One region of the Thauera aminoaromatica genome, then DNA from elsewhere that is predicted to be linked to it. Evidence: predicted binding sites of a transcription regulator. Region 1 holds the regulator's gene; each other region holds the start of a gene.
The links. Region 1 encodes FNR, which switches genes on or off when oxygen is low (the NO sensors DNR and NnrR bind a similar motif). Its sites were predicted from a motif close to TTGANCTAGNTCAA; they were not measured.
Positions count from the first base shown of each region.

Region 2: a site for FNR is predicted at 2,810-2,823, ahead of TMZ1T_RS05360 (thiamine pyrophosphate-dependent enzyme). Genes of this name have one in related genera too.
Region 3: a site for FNR is predicted at 1,943-1,956, ahead of paaN (phenylacetic acid degradation protein PaaN). Genes of this name have one in related genera too.

Region 1 covers NC_011662.2:1,418,064-1,422,349, reverse strand. Annotated here, with positions in the region: gene TMZ1T_RS06320 (sulfite exporter TauE/SafE family protein) at 1-204, opposite strand, end outside; gene hemN (oxygen-independent coproporphyrinogen III oxidase) at 276-1,667, opposite strand; gene fnr (fumarate/nitrate reduction transcriptional regulator Fnr) at 1,808-2,548, shown strand; gene TMZ1T_RS06305 (SirB2 family protein) at 2,585-2,965, opposite strand; gene TMZ1T_RS06300 (Crp/Fnr family transcriptional regulator) at 3,048-3,731, shown strand; gene TMZ1T_RS06295 (MBL fold metallo-hydrolase RNA specificity domain-containing protein) at 3,773-4,286, opposite strand, start outside.
Region 2 covers NC_011662.2:1,194,268-1,198,553, reverse strand. Annotated here, with positions in the region: gene TMZ1T_RS05365 (indolepyruvate oxidoreductase subunit beta) at 242-856, opposite strand; gene TMZ1T_RS05360 (thiamine pyrophosphate-dependent enzyme) at 867-2,741, opposite strand; gene pbpG (D-alanyl-D-alanine endopeptidase) at 2,972-4,138, opposite strand.
Region 3 covers NC_011662.2:1,689,997-1,694,282, forward strand. Annotated here, with positions in the region: gene paaG (2-(1,2-epoxy-1,2-dihydrophenyl)acetyl-CoA isomerase PaaG) at 1-216, opposite strand, end outside; gene paaN (phenylacetic acid degradation protein PaaN) at 227-1,894, opposite strand; gene paaX (phenylacetic acid degradation operon negative regulatory protein PaaX) at 2,368-3,318, shown strand; gene paaY (phenylacetic acid degradation protein PaaY) at 3,417-4,034, opposite strand; gene TMZ1T_RS07465 (IclR family transcriptional regulator) at 4,118-4,286, shown strand, end outside.

The sequences.
Region 1 (4,286 bases):
GAGCAGGCCGACACCGGCACCGAGCAAGGTGTAGGTGCCGATGCGCCCGAGGTTGTAGGCCAGGTGCAGCGGCCACTGCGGCCGGCTGCCGGGCACCTGCACCTGCATGCTGAGCGCGCCGACGATGCCGCCGCACATCGACACGCAGTGGGTGCCGCCGAGCAGGCCGATCAGGAAGACGGCGAGATAACCGGTTTCGGGCATGAAGAAGAAAAGGGCCCCGCGGGAAATGCGAGGCCCTCATTCTACGCTGCGGTGCGCAATCCGTGCGGCGTTCAGATCACCCGCGAGTAGCGCTGGCGCTCGCGGTCGGCGCGCAGGTAGCGGTCGAACACCATCGCGATGCCGCGCACCAGCAGGCGGCCGCCGGGCTGCACGCTGATCCAGTCGCCGTCGATCTTGACCAGCCCGGCCTTCTCCATTTCCTGCAGATCGGCGAGTTCCTCGGCGAAGTACTCGCGGAAGTTGACCAGGTAGGCGATCTCGATCGACTGCATCGAGAGCTCGAAGTGGCACATCAGCGCCTGGATGATCGCGCGCCGCAGCAGGTCGTCGGCGGTGAGCTCGATGCCGCGCAGCACCGGCAGCTCGTCGCGGTCGAGCGCGTCGTAGTACTCGTCGAGCGTCTTCACGTTCTGCGCGTACACCGGACCGATCTTGCCGATCGCCGACACCCCGAAGGCGAGCAGGTCGCATTCGGCGTGGGTGGAATAGCCCTGGAAGTTGCGGTGCAGGCGGCCCTGGCGCTGGGCGATGGTGAGCTCGTCGTCGGGCTTGGCGAAGTGGTCCATGCCGATATACACGTAGCCCGCCTCGGTGAGCCGGCGGATGCCGAGCTGCAGTAGCGCGAGCTTGGTGTCGGCCGTGGGCATGTCGCCGCTGTTGATGCGGCGCTGCGGCTTGAACAGGCCCGGCAGGTGAGCGTAGCTGTACAGCGAGATGCGGTCGGGCGAGATCTCCAGCACCTGGTCGAGCGTGCGGTCGAAGCTGGTCGGGTTCTGCCGGGGCAGGCCGTAGATCAGGTCCATGCTCACCGATTTGAAGCCGTTGGCGCGCGCGGCGTCGATGACCAGCTTGGTCTCGTCGAAGCTCTGGATACGATTGACCGCCTGCTGCACGTCCTCGGCGAAATCCTGCACGCCCACGCTCATGCGGTTGAAGCCGAGCTCGGCGAGCAGCTTCACGGTGTCGAAATCGACCTTGCGCGGGTCGACCTCGATCGAGTATTCGCCGTTGGGCACCAGCGTGAAGTGCTCGCGCACCGCCGCCATGAGCTCGCGCATCTCGTCGTGCGACAAAAAGGTCGGCGTGCCCCCGCCGAGGTGGAGCTGGGTGACCTGGCGGCTCCCCTCCAGGCAAGCGGCCTGCATCTCGATTTCTTTCGCGAGATATTTCAGGTACTTGGCCGAGCGCCCATGATCCTTGGTAATGATCTTGTTGCAGGCGCAGTAGTAGCAGATCGTGTTGCAGAAGGGGATGTGGAAGTATAATGAGAGCGGTTTGCTTACGCCGCCCACCGCCCGCTTGGCCAGCCAGGCCCGCAGCGCCTCTGCATTGAAGGCTTCGACGAAGCGGTCCGCCGTGGGATAGGACGTGTAGCGCGGCCCGTTGATGTCGAATTTGCGGATCAGTTGCGGGTCGAAGATGAGGTCGGTCTGGCTTTTCATGATCTTGCTGGCGGGCTGTCTGCCGAACAATGGCAGAAGCCTCCGTAATGTTGGTTGACTTGGGTCAACGGGTGTGATTAGCAATCCCGCCACTCCAGCGCAGGCGTCTCTAATGTCAGGAAAGCAGGATTATCGTGCAGATGAGGGCTAGCGTGCCAATTACCGTGGATGGGCTCAAATCGGCCTGTTCGCAGTGCAACCTCGTCGAGTTGTGCCTCCCCTTCGGAATGTCCGATCGTGAGCTGAGCCGGCTCGACGAACTGGTGGGCGCGCGCCGCAAGGTCAAGCGCCAGCACAATCTCTACCGCGCCGGTGACTCTTTCGAGGCGATCTACGCGATCCGCGCGGGCTCGTTCAAGACCGACGTGCTGCTCGAGGACGGTCGCGAACAGGTGACCGGCTTCCAGATGACCGGCGAGATCCTCGGTCTCGACGGCATCAGCACCGAGGCCCACAGCTGCAACGCGGTGGCGCTCGAGGACAGCGAGGTGTGCGTGATCGCCTACGACAAGCTCGAGCAGATGTCGCATGAGATCGAGGGCTTGCAACTTCAGTTCCACAAGGTCATGAGCCGCGAGATCGTGCGCGATCACGGCGTGATGATGCTGCTCGGCTCGATGCGCGCCGAAGAGCGCCTGGCCGCCTTCCTGCTGAACATGTCGCAGCGCTTCACGGCGCGCGGTTTCTCGCCGAGCGAGTTCAACCTGCGCATGACGCGCGAGGAGATCGGCTCCTACCTCGGACTCAAGCTCGAGACGGTGTCGCGCGCCTTCTCGCGCTTCCAGGAGGACGGGCTGATCGCGGTGCAGCAGAAGCACGTACACCTGCTCGACCTCGCCGGCCTCAAGCGCCTGATCCAGCACCAGCACGGCGCGCGCTGAGCACGCCGTGGCCGGGACGACCCGGGGCTCGACGGCTCAGGCGAGGTAGCCGGCGACGTTCTTGCTCAGCGCCACCGACACGATCCACGCATAGACCAGGATCGCGCCGGCGAAGGCGGCGAGCCGCACGCCACGGGTACGTCCGCGCTTGAGCGCCAACGTGCCGAGCAGGATGTAGGCGAGCAGGCCGATCACCTTCGCCGTGACCCAGCCGGCGCTGAAGGGGTATTGCCCGATCATTACCGCCAGCGTGATCGCAGACAGCAGCAGCGTGCTGTCGACGAGGTGCGGCAGGAGCCGCGTCAGGCGGTGCTGCAGCAGGGCGTTGCCGGTGAGCATCCAGGTGCCGCGCAGCAGGAAGCCGGCGGCGCTCAGCACGACGCAGGTCACATGCAGGTTCTTGATCAGGTAGTACATCCACGATCCTAACGAAAGCCGGTCAGGGCGCCGCTCGACAACCGGCCGAATTGAAATTGCGTCCCCAGACGGAGAGTTCCAGATGCCCAACACGACCCCGCTCGACATCCCCTCCCTGCTGCGCCGCATCCCGCTGTTCAGCGAACTGTCGGAGGCGGACATCCAGCTGGTCGCGCGCTACACCCGCGAGCGCCAGGTCGCCCGCGGCGAAGTGCTGTTCCAGCGCGGCGACCTGCCGCACGGCTTTTACTTCGTGGTCTCCGGCCAGGTCAAGCTCGCCTTCTCGTCCTCGCAAGGCACCGAGAAGGTGGTCGAGATCATCGGCCCGATGCAGAGCTTCGGCGAGGCCGTGATGTTCATGAACCACCCCTACCCGGTCTTCGCCGAGGCCCTGAGCGAGACCGTGCTGGTGCACGTCGGCCAGGCGGTGGTGAGCGAACTCATCGACCAGGACTCCACCTTCGCGCGCAAGCTGCTCGCCGGCATGGCGATCCGCCTGCACGGGCTGATCCAGGACGTGGAGACCTACTCCTTGCGCTCGAGCACCCAGCGCGTGATCGGCTACCTGCTGCAGGTGGCCGACAACGACGCACCCTGCGAGATCGCGCTGCCGACGAGCAAGCAGGTGATCGCCTCGCGCCTCAACCTGACGCCCGAGACCCTGTCGCGCATCTTCCACGACCTCAGCGACGCCGGCCTGATCACCGTGCAGGGCAAGCGCGTGAGTCTGCACGATCCGGTACGGCTGTCGCGCTACAACGCCTGAGCGGCCCTCGCCGCCCTCCCGGTCCGCTTGCGCGCGGACGCTCACTCGAGCACGACCGGCACGCCGGGCCGCGCCGCCTCGACCCTGCTCCAGCCCAGTTCGCGCTCGACCGCCTCGACGAAGGTGGCGGAGGCGGCCGGCTCGCCGTGCGCCACGAAGGTGCGCCGCGGCGCCTCGCCGAAGCCGCGCAGCCAGTCGAGGAGTGCGGGCTGGTCGGCGTGGGCGGAGAGCCCGCCGATGGTATGGATGCGCGCACGCACCGGGATACGTTCGCCGAACAGGGTGACCTGGTGCGCACCGTCGACCAGCCGGCGGCCGAGCGTGCCGGCAGCCTGGAAGCCTGCGATGACCACTGCGCACTCGCGCCGGCCGAGGTTGTGGCGCAGGTGGTGCTTGATCCGACCGGCATCGCACATGCCGCTTGCCGAGATCACGACCAGCCCGCCCGGCACCGCATTGAGCGCCTTCGATTCCTCGACGTCCTGCACGAACCGCACACGGAAGCGTCCCGAGTTGGCCTCGGCCCAGGCGTAGAGCGCACGCGTCTCATCGTCC
Region 2 (4,286 bases), 220 kb from region 1:
GACCACGGTGCCCGGGGTGGGAGGTGGGAAAACCACGGCGCCCGGGGTGGGATGTGGGAGCGACGCAAGTCGCGATCCTGCGCTGCGGCTGCGACAGGCGTGGTCGAGGCGGAAAGGCTGCAATCGCGACTTGCGTCGCTCCCACGGCAAGACACCGAAGGCCGGATGCGGCTGCAATCGCGACTTGCGTCGCTCCCACGGCAAGACACCGATAGCCGGATGCGTTGCGCGCCGCGATGGGTCAGGCGGTGGCCGGGGTTGGGGCGGGCTGGGCGACTGCGGCGCGGCCGAGCTCGAAGGCCTGGCGGTTGAGCTCCAGCAGCTCGGGCTTGCGGGCGCCGAAGCGCGCCAGCACCGCGTTGCGCAGCACGTCGGCCGGGAAGGGCAGGCGGTCGGACATGGCGCCGAGCATCACGGTGTTGCCGAGGCGGATGTTGCCGAGCTGCAGCGCGAGCGCGCTGGCGTCGAAATCGAACACCGCCAGCCCGAGCTTGCGCATCTCGCCGATCGGGTCCTCGGGGTAGTCGTAGAGGCCGATCGTCACCACCGGCGGCACGAAGCGACCCTGGTTGACCAGCGCGATCCCGCCCGGCTTGAGCATGTGCGCCCAGCGCAGCGCCTCGGCGGCCTCGAAGCCGACGAGCAGGTCGGCCTCGCCCGGCATGATCTGCGGCGACAGCACCTGCGGACCGAAGCGCAGGTGCGAGGTCACCACCCCGCCACGCTGGCTCATGCCGGCGACCTCGGTCTTCTTGACGTCGAAGCCGAGCGACAGCGCCGCCTCGGCGAGGATCTCGGTGGCGGTCATCACACCCTGGCCGCCGATTCCGCAAACCGCGATGTTGGTGATGGTCATGGCGGCCTCCTCAGACCTTGGCGTGCAGGAACTTCACCGGATGCTCCGGCAGGGCATGGACGATGGCTTCGGGCGCACACGGCTGCACGCACAGGCCGCAGCCGGTGCAGGCGGAGGTCTCGATGCGCACGAAGGCGAGCTCGACTTCCTTGCCCGAGGGCTTGACCTGGGTCTCGCGCCGGGTGACGTGGATCGCCGGGCAGCCGACGTCGATGCAGTTGGCGCAGCCGGTGCACTTGTCCGCGATCACCTTGTAGGGCTGCGTGGGCTTGTAGTGGTCGATCAGCACGCAGGGCCGGTCGGTGATGATCACCGAGGGCTCGGGGATCTTGATCTCCTCGCGCAGGGTCTTGAACAGCGTGGGCAGCTCGTAGGGGTCGAGCGTGTGGATGCGCTCCTTCTTGACGCCGAGCGCCTCGCACAGCTTGGCGAAGTCGACCCGCTGCGCGCTCTCGCCGTGGATGTCGCGGCCGGTGCCGGGGTTGTCCTGGCCGCCGGTCATGCCCACCGCGCGGTTGTCGAGCAGCAGCACGGTGACGTTGCCGCGGTTCCAGGTGATGTCGAGCAGGCCCTGCATGCCCATGTGCATGAAGGTGGAGTCGCCGATCACGGCGATCACCGCCTTCTTGGCGTCGGCCTGGCCGCGGCCCTTGTCCATGCCGAGCGCCACGCCCATCGAGGCGCCCATGGAGATGCAGGTGTCGAGCGCGTTCCAGGGGTGGCCGGCGCCCAGGGTGTAGCAGCCGATGTCGCCCGAGATGGTGAGGTTGCGCAGCTGCGCGAGGGTGTAATAGATGCCCAGGTGCGGACAGGCGACGCACATGGTGGGCGGGCGCGGGAAGACCTGCTGCGGCACCAGGCGGGGCTGCGCGGTGACTGGGATTTCCTCGCCGCGCAGGCGGGCCACGGCCGGGCGCAGGCGGTCGGGCGAGAGCTCGCCGACGCGCGGCAGCACGTCCTTGCCCGTGCAGGCGATGCCGCCGGCGCGCAGCTCGCTTTCGACCAGGGGCTCGGTCTCTTCGACCACCAGGAGCTGGTCGACGCCGGCGGCGAACTCGCGCAGGCGCTCGAGCGGCAGCGGGTAGGACTGGCCGAGCTTGAACACCGGCGCGTCGGGGAAGGTCTCGCGCACGTGCATGTAGGCCGGGCCCGAGGTCACGAAGCCGATGCGGCGGTCGCTGCCCTCGACGAGCAGGTTGAACGGGCTCTGCGCGGAGGCGGCGCGCAAGGCCTCCTCGCGCTCGTACATCAGCGCCACGCGCGGCTTGGCGTGGCCGGGCACCATGACCCAGCGCTGCGGATCCTTGACGAAGCCGGCGGGCTCGTGGGCCTCGCGCTCGCCCGCGACGACGCGGCCCTTGACGTGGCAGATGCGGGTGGTCAGGCGCACGATCGCCGGACAGCGGAAGCGCTCGGACACCGCGAAGGCCTCGCGCGCCATGTCGTAGGACTCCTGCGCGTCGGCGGGCTCGAACAGCGGCAGGTGGGCGAAGCGCGCCCAGAAGCGCGAGTCCTGCTCGTTCTGCGACGAGGACATGCCGACGTCGTCGGCGACCGCGATCACGAGGCCGCCTTCGGTGCCGGTGACGGTCATGGTCATCAGCGCGTCGGCGGCGACGTTGAGGCCGACGTGCTTCATCGCGCAGAAGGCGCGCGCGCCCACCATCGAGGCGCCGAGCGCGACCTCGAGCGAGACCTTCTCGTTCACCGACCATTCGGTGTACAGGTCGGGAAAGCGCGACAGCTCCTCGAGGATCTCGGTCGCCGGCGTGCCCGGATAGGCGGCGGCGACGCGGCAGCCGGCGTCGCGCACGGCGAGCGCCACGGCCTCGTTGCCGGACAGGAACAGGCGGCTCGGGGCGGTTTCGGGCAGGGCAGCACCCATGGGGAGATCCTCTCTGGTGGGTTCGGGGTCGGAACCCGCGAGCTTAGTGAGCGCCCTGCCCGGCTCCATTGACGAAGATCAACCGCCCTGCAGTCGTGGTCGCCACGGAGCACCCGCGACGGGCGCCGATGCCGCACCCGCAGCGGCAGTGCGCTCGATCAGACCAAACGCGACGCGGGGCCTGCCCCACCGGGCGGCCCCGCGTCGTTCGACCTGCGTAATCGGGAAGCTCAGCCGCCCGCGCCCTGCGGTGCGGCCGCCAGGCGCTGGGGAGCAGTCTGTTCGAGCCACTTGCGCACGCGCTTGGCGTCGGCGGTGCGGGTGTAGCGGCCGGAGGAATCCATCAGCACCATGACCACCGGCTGCTGGTGCAGCCAGGTCTGCATGACCAGGCAGCGCCCCGCCTCGGAGATGTAGCCGGTCTTGGACACGCTGATCGTCCATTCCGGGCTGCGCACCAGCGAGTTGGTGTTGCCGAAGCGCAGCATGCGGCCGTGCACCGGCACGTAGCGCTCGTGCGCGGTGGAGAACTCGCGGATCAGCGGGTAGGAGGCCGAGGCTGCGACCATCTTGGCGAGGTCGCGCGGGCTGGAGACGTTGGCCGGGTTGAGCCCGGTGCTGTCATGGAAGCGGGTGTTCCACAGCCCGAGCAGGCGAGCCTTGACGTTCATCGCGTCGACGAAGGCGGCCTCGCCGCCCGGATAGTGGCGGGCCAGCGACGAGGCCGCGCGGTTTTCGGACGACATCAGCGCGAGCTGCAGCATCTCCTCGCGCGACAGCGTGGTGCCGAGCGCGAGCCGCGAGCCGGTGCCCTTGAGCTGGTCGATGTCGGCGTCGTTGATCTCGATCGGCTCGGACAGGCTCAGCCCCGCATCGAGCACCACCATCGCGGTCATCAGCTTGGTGATCGAGGCGATCGGCAACACTTCGGTGGCGTTGCGCTCGAGCAGCACCTCGCCGGTGCGCTGGTTGATCACGTAGAAGGCGTTCGAAGCGAGCACGGGCATGCCGCTGCCGTCGAGCGCGACCGGGGTATCCGGTTCGTCGGCGAGCACCGCGGCGGGGGCGGCGAGCGCGGCGGCGGCGACCGCCGGCTTGCGCAGGCTCACCCGCATCGTCGGCGCCTTGCCGCGGGCGTTGGCGGACGCACGGGTCGCAGCCTTGGCGGAACGGGCCGCCTTGGTGTCGGACGCCGTGGCCTTGGCCACGACGCCCTTCTTCGGCGCGGGCTTGACGGCGGCCTTGCGCACCGGGGCGGTGGCCGCGGCCTTCTTCGCGGCCGGCTTGGAAACCTTGCTCGTCGCAGCCTTGCCGGATGCCTTCGGGGCTGCGATGGCCATGCCGGACTGCAGCGCGAACATCGCGGCAATCGCGGCGATCAGGGGGCGAACTTTCATGATGGCGACGGGACGGAGAGCGGTGGAAGGCGGATTCGAGGCGTTCTGCTTTAAAAAATAGGCAGATACGAAATGGATTTCAAGTTGTTTCCAACTCTGGCGGAATTCTACTCCCGCAGCGGCGTCGCCGGCGAGTCCGCTCGCCACC
Region 3 (4,286 bases), 270 kb from region 1:
CATGTCGGGATCGGCCAGATCCTGGCCGGCGCAGAAGGCGCGGCCGGCGCCGGTGAGCACCAGCACGCGCGCGGCCTTGTCGGCGTGGACGCGGTCGAGCGCGTCGCGCAGCTCGGCGTGCATCTCGCCGGTGAAGCTGTTGAGCTTGTCGGGGCGGTTCAGCGTCAGGCGGGCGACGCCCGCCTCCACTGCAAACTGGATGTTGTTGTATTCCACGGACGGATCCTCAGACGTGGTAGCGGCGCTGGACGACGCGGAAGCGGTTGGCGACGAAGGCGGAATCCGAATACGAGGCGTTGGCCGACGGGTTGCCGCCGGTGCCGTGGTAATCGGAGAAGGCCGCCGACTGGTTCACGAACACGCCGCCGGTGAGGTTGATCGACAGCGCGACCTTGCCGCGCCAGGTGGCTTCGGTCATCGCGTCGATGACGTCCTGCCTCGTGGAGTAGAGCCCGACGGTGAGCGCGCCGTGGGTCCTGACCACACGCTCGGAGAGCGCGATCCCTGCGGCGGTGTCGGCGACCTTGACGATGAAGCTGATCGGGCCGAAGCGCTCTTCCATGTAGGCCTTCTCGTCGGCGGCGTCGCAGGCGAGCAGCACCGGGGTGCGCACCTTGGCGCCCGGGAACTCGGGGTTGTCGAGCTTCTGCGAGGCCAGCACGACCTTGCCCAGCGCGCCGCTGTTGGCGATGTCGATGCGTTCGGCGGTGTCGGCGGACTGGATCGCGCCGAGCACGGCGTGGGCGACCTCGGGTTTGGACAGGAAGCGCTCGACCGCACGGGCGAGGTCGGCGCAGACCTCGTCGTAGCTCTTGTGGCCGTCCTCGGTGTCGATCCCGCCCGCGGGCACGAAGATCGCCTGCGAGGTGGTGCACATCTGGCCGGAATACAGCGAGAGCGTGAAGGCGAGGTTGCCCAGCATCGCCTTGTAGGAGTCCGTCGAGTCGATGACGATGTTGTTCACGCCGGCGAGCTCTGCATAGACCTGGGCCTGGCGGCAGTTGTCGATCAGCCACTGGCCGAACACGTTGCTGCCGGTGAAGTCGACCGACTGCACCGCCGGGTGGGTGGCGAGCGCCTGGGTGACGCTGCGCTGGGTGGCCACGCACAGGCTCACCAGGTTGGGGTCGATGCCGTTCTCGGCGAGCACGGTGCGGATCGTGCGCACGGTGATCGCCGCCGGCAGGATGGCATTGCTGTGCGCCTTGACGATGACCGCGTTGCCGGTGGCGAGCGCGGCGAACAGGCCCGGGTAGGTGTTCCAGGTCGGGAAGGTGCCGCAGCCGATCACCAGGCCCACGCCGCGGCCGACGATCTGGAAGTGCTTCTTCATGACCAGCGCCGGGTTCTTGCCCTGGGGCTTCTCCCAGGTGGTCTCGGCCGGCACGAAGCTCTGCTCGCGCCAGGCGTAGGTGACGGCCTCGAGGCCGCGATCCTGGGCGTGCGGGCCGCCGGCCTGGAAGGCCATCATCCAGCCCTGGCCGGTGGTCATCATGACCGCGTGGGCGATCTCGAAGCTCTGCTTGTTCAGGCGCTGGAGGATTTCCAGGCAGATGCCGGTGCGGCCGTCGGCGCCCGCCGCCTGCCAGCCCTTCATTGCCTCGAGCCCGGCGGCGATCAGCGTCTCCGGGTCGCACACCGGATAGCGCACGTCGAGCGCCACGCCATAGGGCGAGCTCTCGCCGCCGTGCCAGCCCGTCTGGCCCGGCTGCCCGAGCTCGAACGGCTTGCCCAGGTGCGCCTCGAAGGCGCGCTTGCCCTCGTCCGGCGCCGCCTCGCCATAGAGCTTGGGGCTCGGCATCTCGGGGAAGGCAGACCAGTAGCCGCGCGTGGCGATGGCGTCGAGGGCGCTTTCGAGGGTGGCGCGGTGCTTTTCGAGCAAGGGGTGGGGCATGGGTCTCTCCGAGTGGGTGGTCTTGTGCTTCAAACGATACAAATCGATTTGATAAATGTCAATACTAGGTATCTATTCTGGAGGGGGTGATCACCTCAAGTTTTGATAGGCGAAACACGTTTAGATATAAGGAAGTCGTTTATAAACAGTTGGATATGTGAAAATTATCGGGGTGTTCCGGCAGCCGTAGCCAGTCGAAAAACCCGGGGCGTCCGCTGCTCTGGACTTAATGTGATACAAGAAGACATAGAAAAATCTAGTATAAGTATCGTATTAATCTCCTTGCTGCCTTGCCCTCCCGCGCACTCGCCCGCACGCATCCAGGCTTCGTGCCCGCGGAATCGGCGTGGCGCTCGTCCTCGAGCCTTGCGTACGCGAGTGCAGCGGCCTCGAAAGCGCGCTCCGGCGCTAGGCGCATCTGCCCGGAATCGATAGACTTCGGGCCCCCAACCGCAGCGCGAACAAGCTCGTCCGTGACCACTTCCATCCAAGATCGCCTTGAAGCGTTCCGCAAGCAAGATCGCGTGCAGGCCGGGTCGCTGATCATTTCCGTCTTCGGCGACGCCGTGCTGCCCCGAGGCGGACGCATCTGGCTGGGCAGCCTGATCCGCTTGCTCGAGCCGCTTGGGCTCAACGAGCGTCTCGTCCGCACATCGGTGTTTCGGCTTGCGCGCGATGAATGGCTGGTCAGCGAGCCTTGCGGCCGCCGTACGGACTATATGCTGACGCCTTCCGGTCTGCAGCGTATCGAGGAGGCGTCGCGCCGCATCTACGCCTCCGCTGCGCAGGGCTGGGATCGTCGCTGGCGGCTGATCCTCGCCGTCGGCGAGCTTGCGGCCAGGGACCGCGAGCGCCTGCGCAGGGCGCTGTTCTGGCAGGGCTTCGGCGCCCTCGACGGGGACTGCTTCGTGCATCCGAGCGCGGACCTCATCACCGCCTTCGACGCGCTCGTCGGGGAGGGGTTGGGTGGGCTGCTGCCGCGGCTCAAGCCCCTGATGGCTGCGGATGCGGCCCTGGGTGCGGCGGCCAGCGACGCCGACCTGGTGCATGCGGCATGGAATCTCGAGCGCCTGGCGCAGACCTATCGCGAATTCGTCGACTGCTACCAGCCCGTGCTGGCCCAGCTCCGCGATGGCGCCAGCGAGTCCGGGGATGAGAACGCCTTCCTCATGCGGATGCTGCTGATCCACGACTACCGCCGCCTGCTGCTGCGCGATCCCGGATTGCCCGACGTGCTGCTGGCGAGCGACTGGCCGGGGCAGCGTGCGCGGCTGCTGTGCCGCGAACTCTACCGTCGGCTGCTGGTGCCGTCCGAGCGCCATATCGACGCTCACCTCCGCCTCGCCGACGGCCGCACGCCCGAGGCGTCGCCCCGCCTTCTCGCGCGCTTCCAGGACGCCGACCCGCTGCGCGGCGCCGCCTGAGCGCCGCCAGCCTCTTCCCGCCGGTCGGCGCGCGGCGACCGGGGCGGGGGCGTGCGGGACGCGTTCATGGCCGTGCCGCCCTGCGTGCGCCGCCGGCCTCAGCCTTCCCGCCTGCGCAGTTCCACCAGCGGCACCACGTCCGGCATGTGGATGCGCTTGCGCCCGGGCTCGACCGCCGCGAGCGGCACGGTCTCTTCCATCGTGGCCAGGCTGCGGCGGGTGAGGTCCTGGTAGGTCGCGGTTCCCGAGCTCTTCCAGCGCATCTCCTCCTCGGAGAGCGCGCGGATCGCCTTGGCCGGCATGCCGGCGATCAACATGCGCGGCGGCATCTCGACGCCGGCCTTGACGAAGGCCGCCGCGGCGACGATCGATGACTCGCCGATCACCGCGTTGTCCATGATCACGGCGTTCATGCCGACCAAGGCGTTGCGGCCCACCCTGCAGCCGTGCAGCACGGCGCCGTGGCCGATGTGTCCGTCCTCCTCGACCACCGTATCGGTGCCGGGAAAGCCATGCATCACGCAGGTGTCCTGCAGGTTCGAGCCGCGCTCCAGGATCAGTCGCCCGAAGTCGCCGCGCAGGCTTGCGCAAGGCCCGACGTAGCAGTCCGGGCCCACGATCACGTCGCCGATCAGCACGGCCGACGGGTGCACGTAGGCGGTCGGATCCACCACCGGCACGATGCCGTCGATCGCATAGACTTTCAGCTGATTCATCCTTGTTCTCCTCCGCTCGGACTTATGTTACATATAAAGGAAAGATTTCTTCAATAAGTAATTTTATCGGTGAGGGGGCTTCGATGAGCGACGAACTCGACGGCAAGCACGGCGTGCAATCTCTCGAGGTGGGCATGAGCATCCTCCGCGCCATGGTCACCGGCAAGCGCTCCATGATGCTCAAGGACATCGCCCAGGCCGCCGACATGCCGCCCTCGAAGGCGCACCGCTACCTGGTCAGCCTGATCCGCA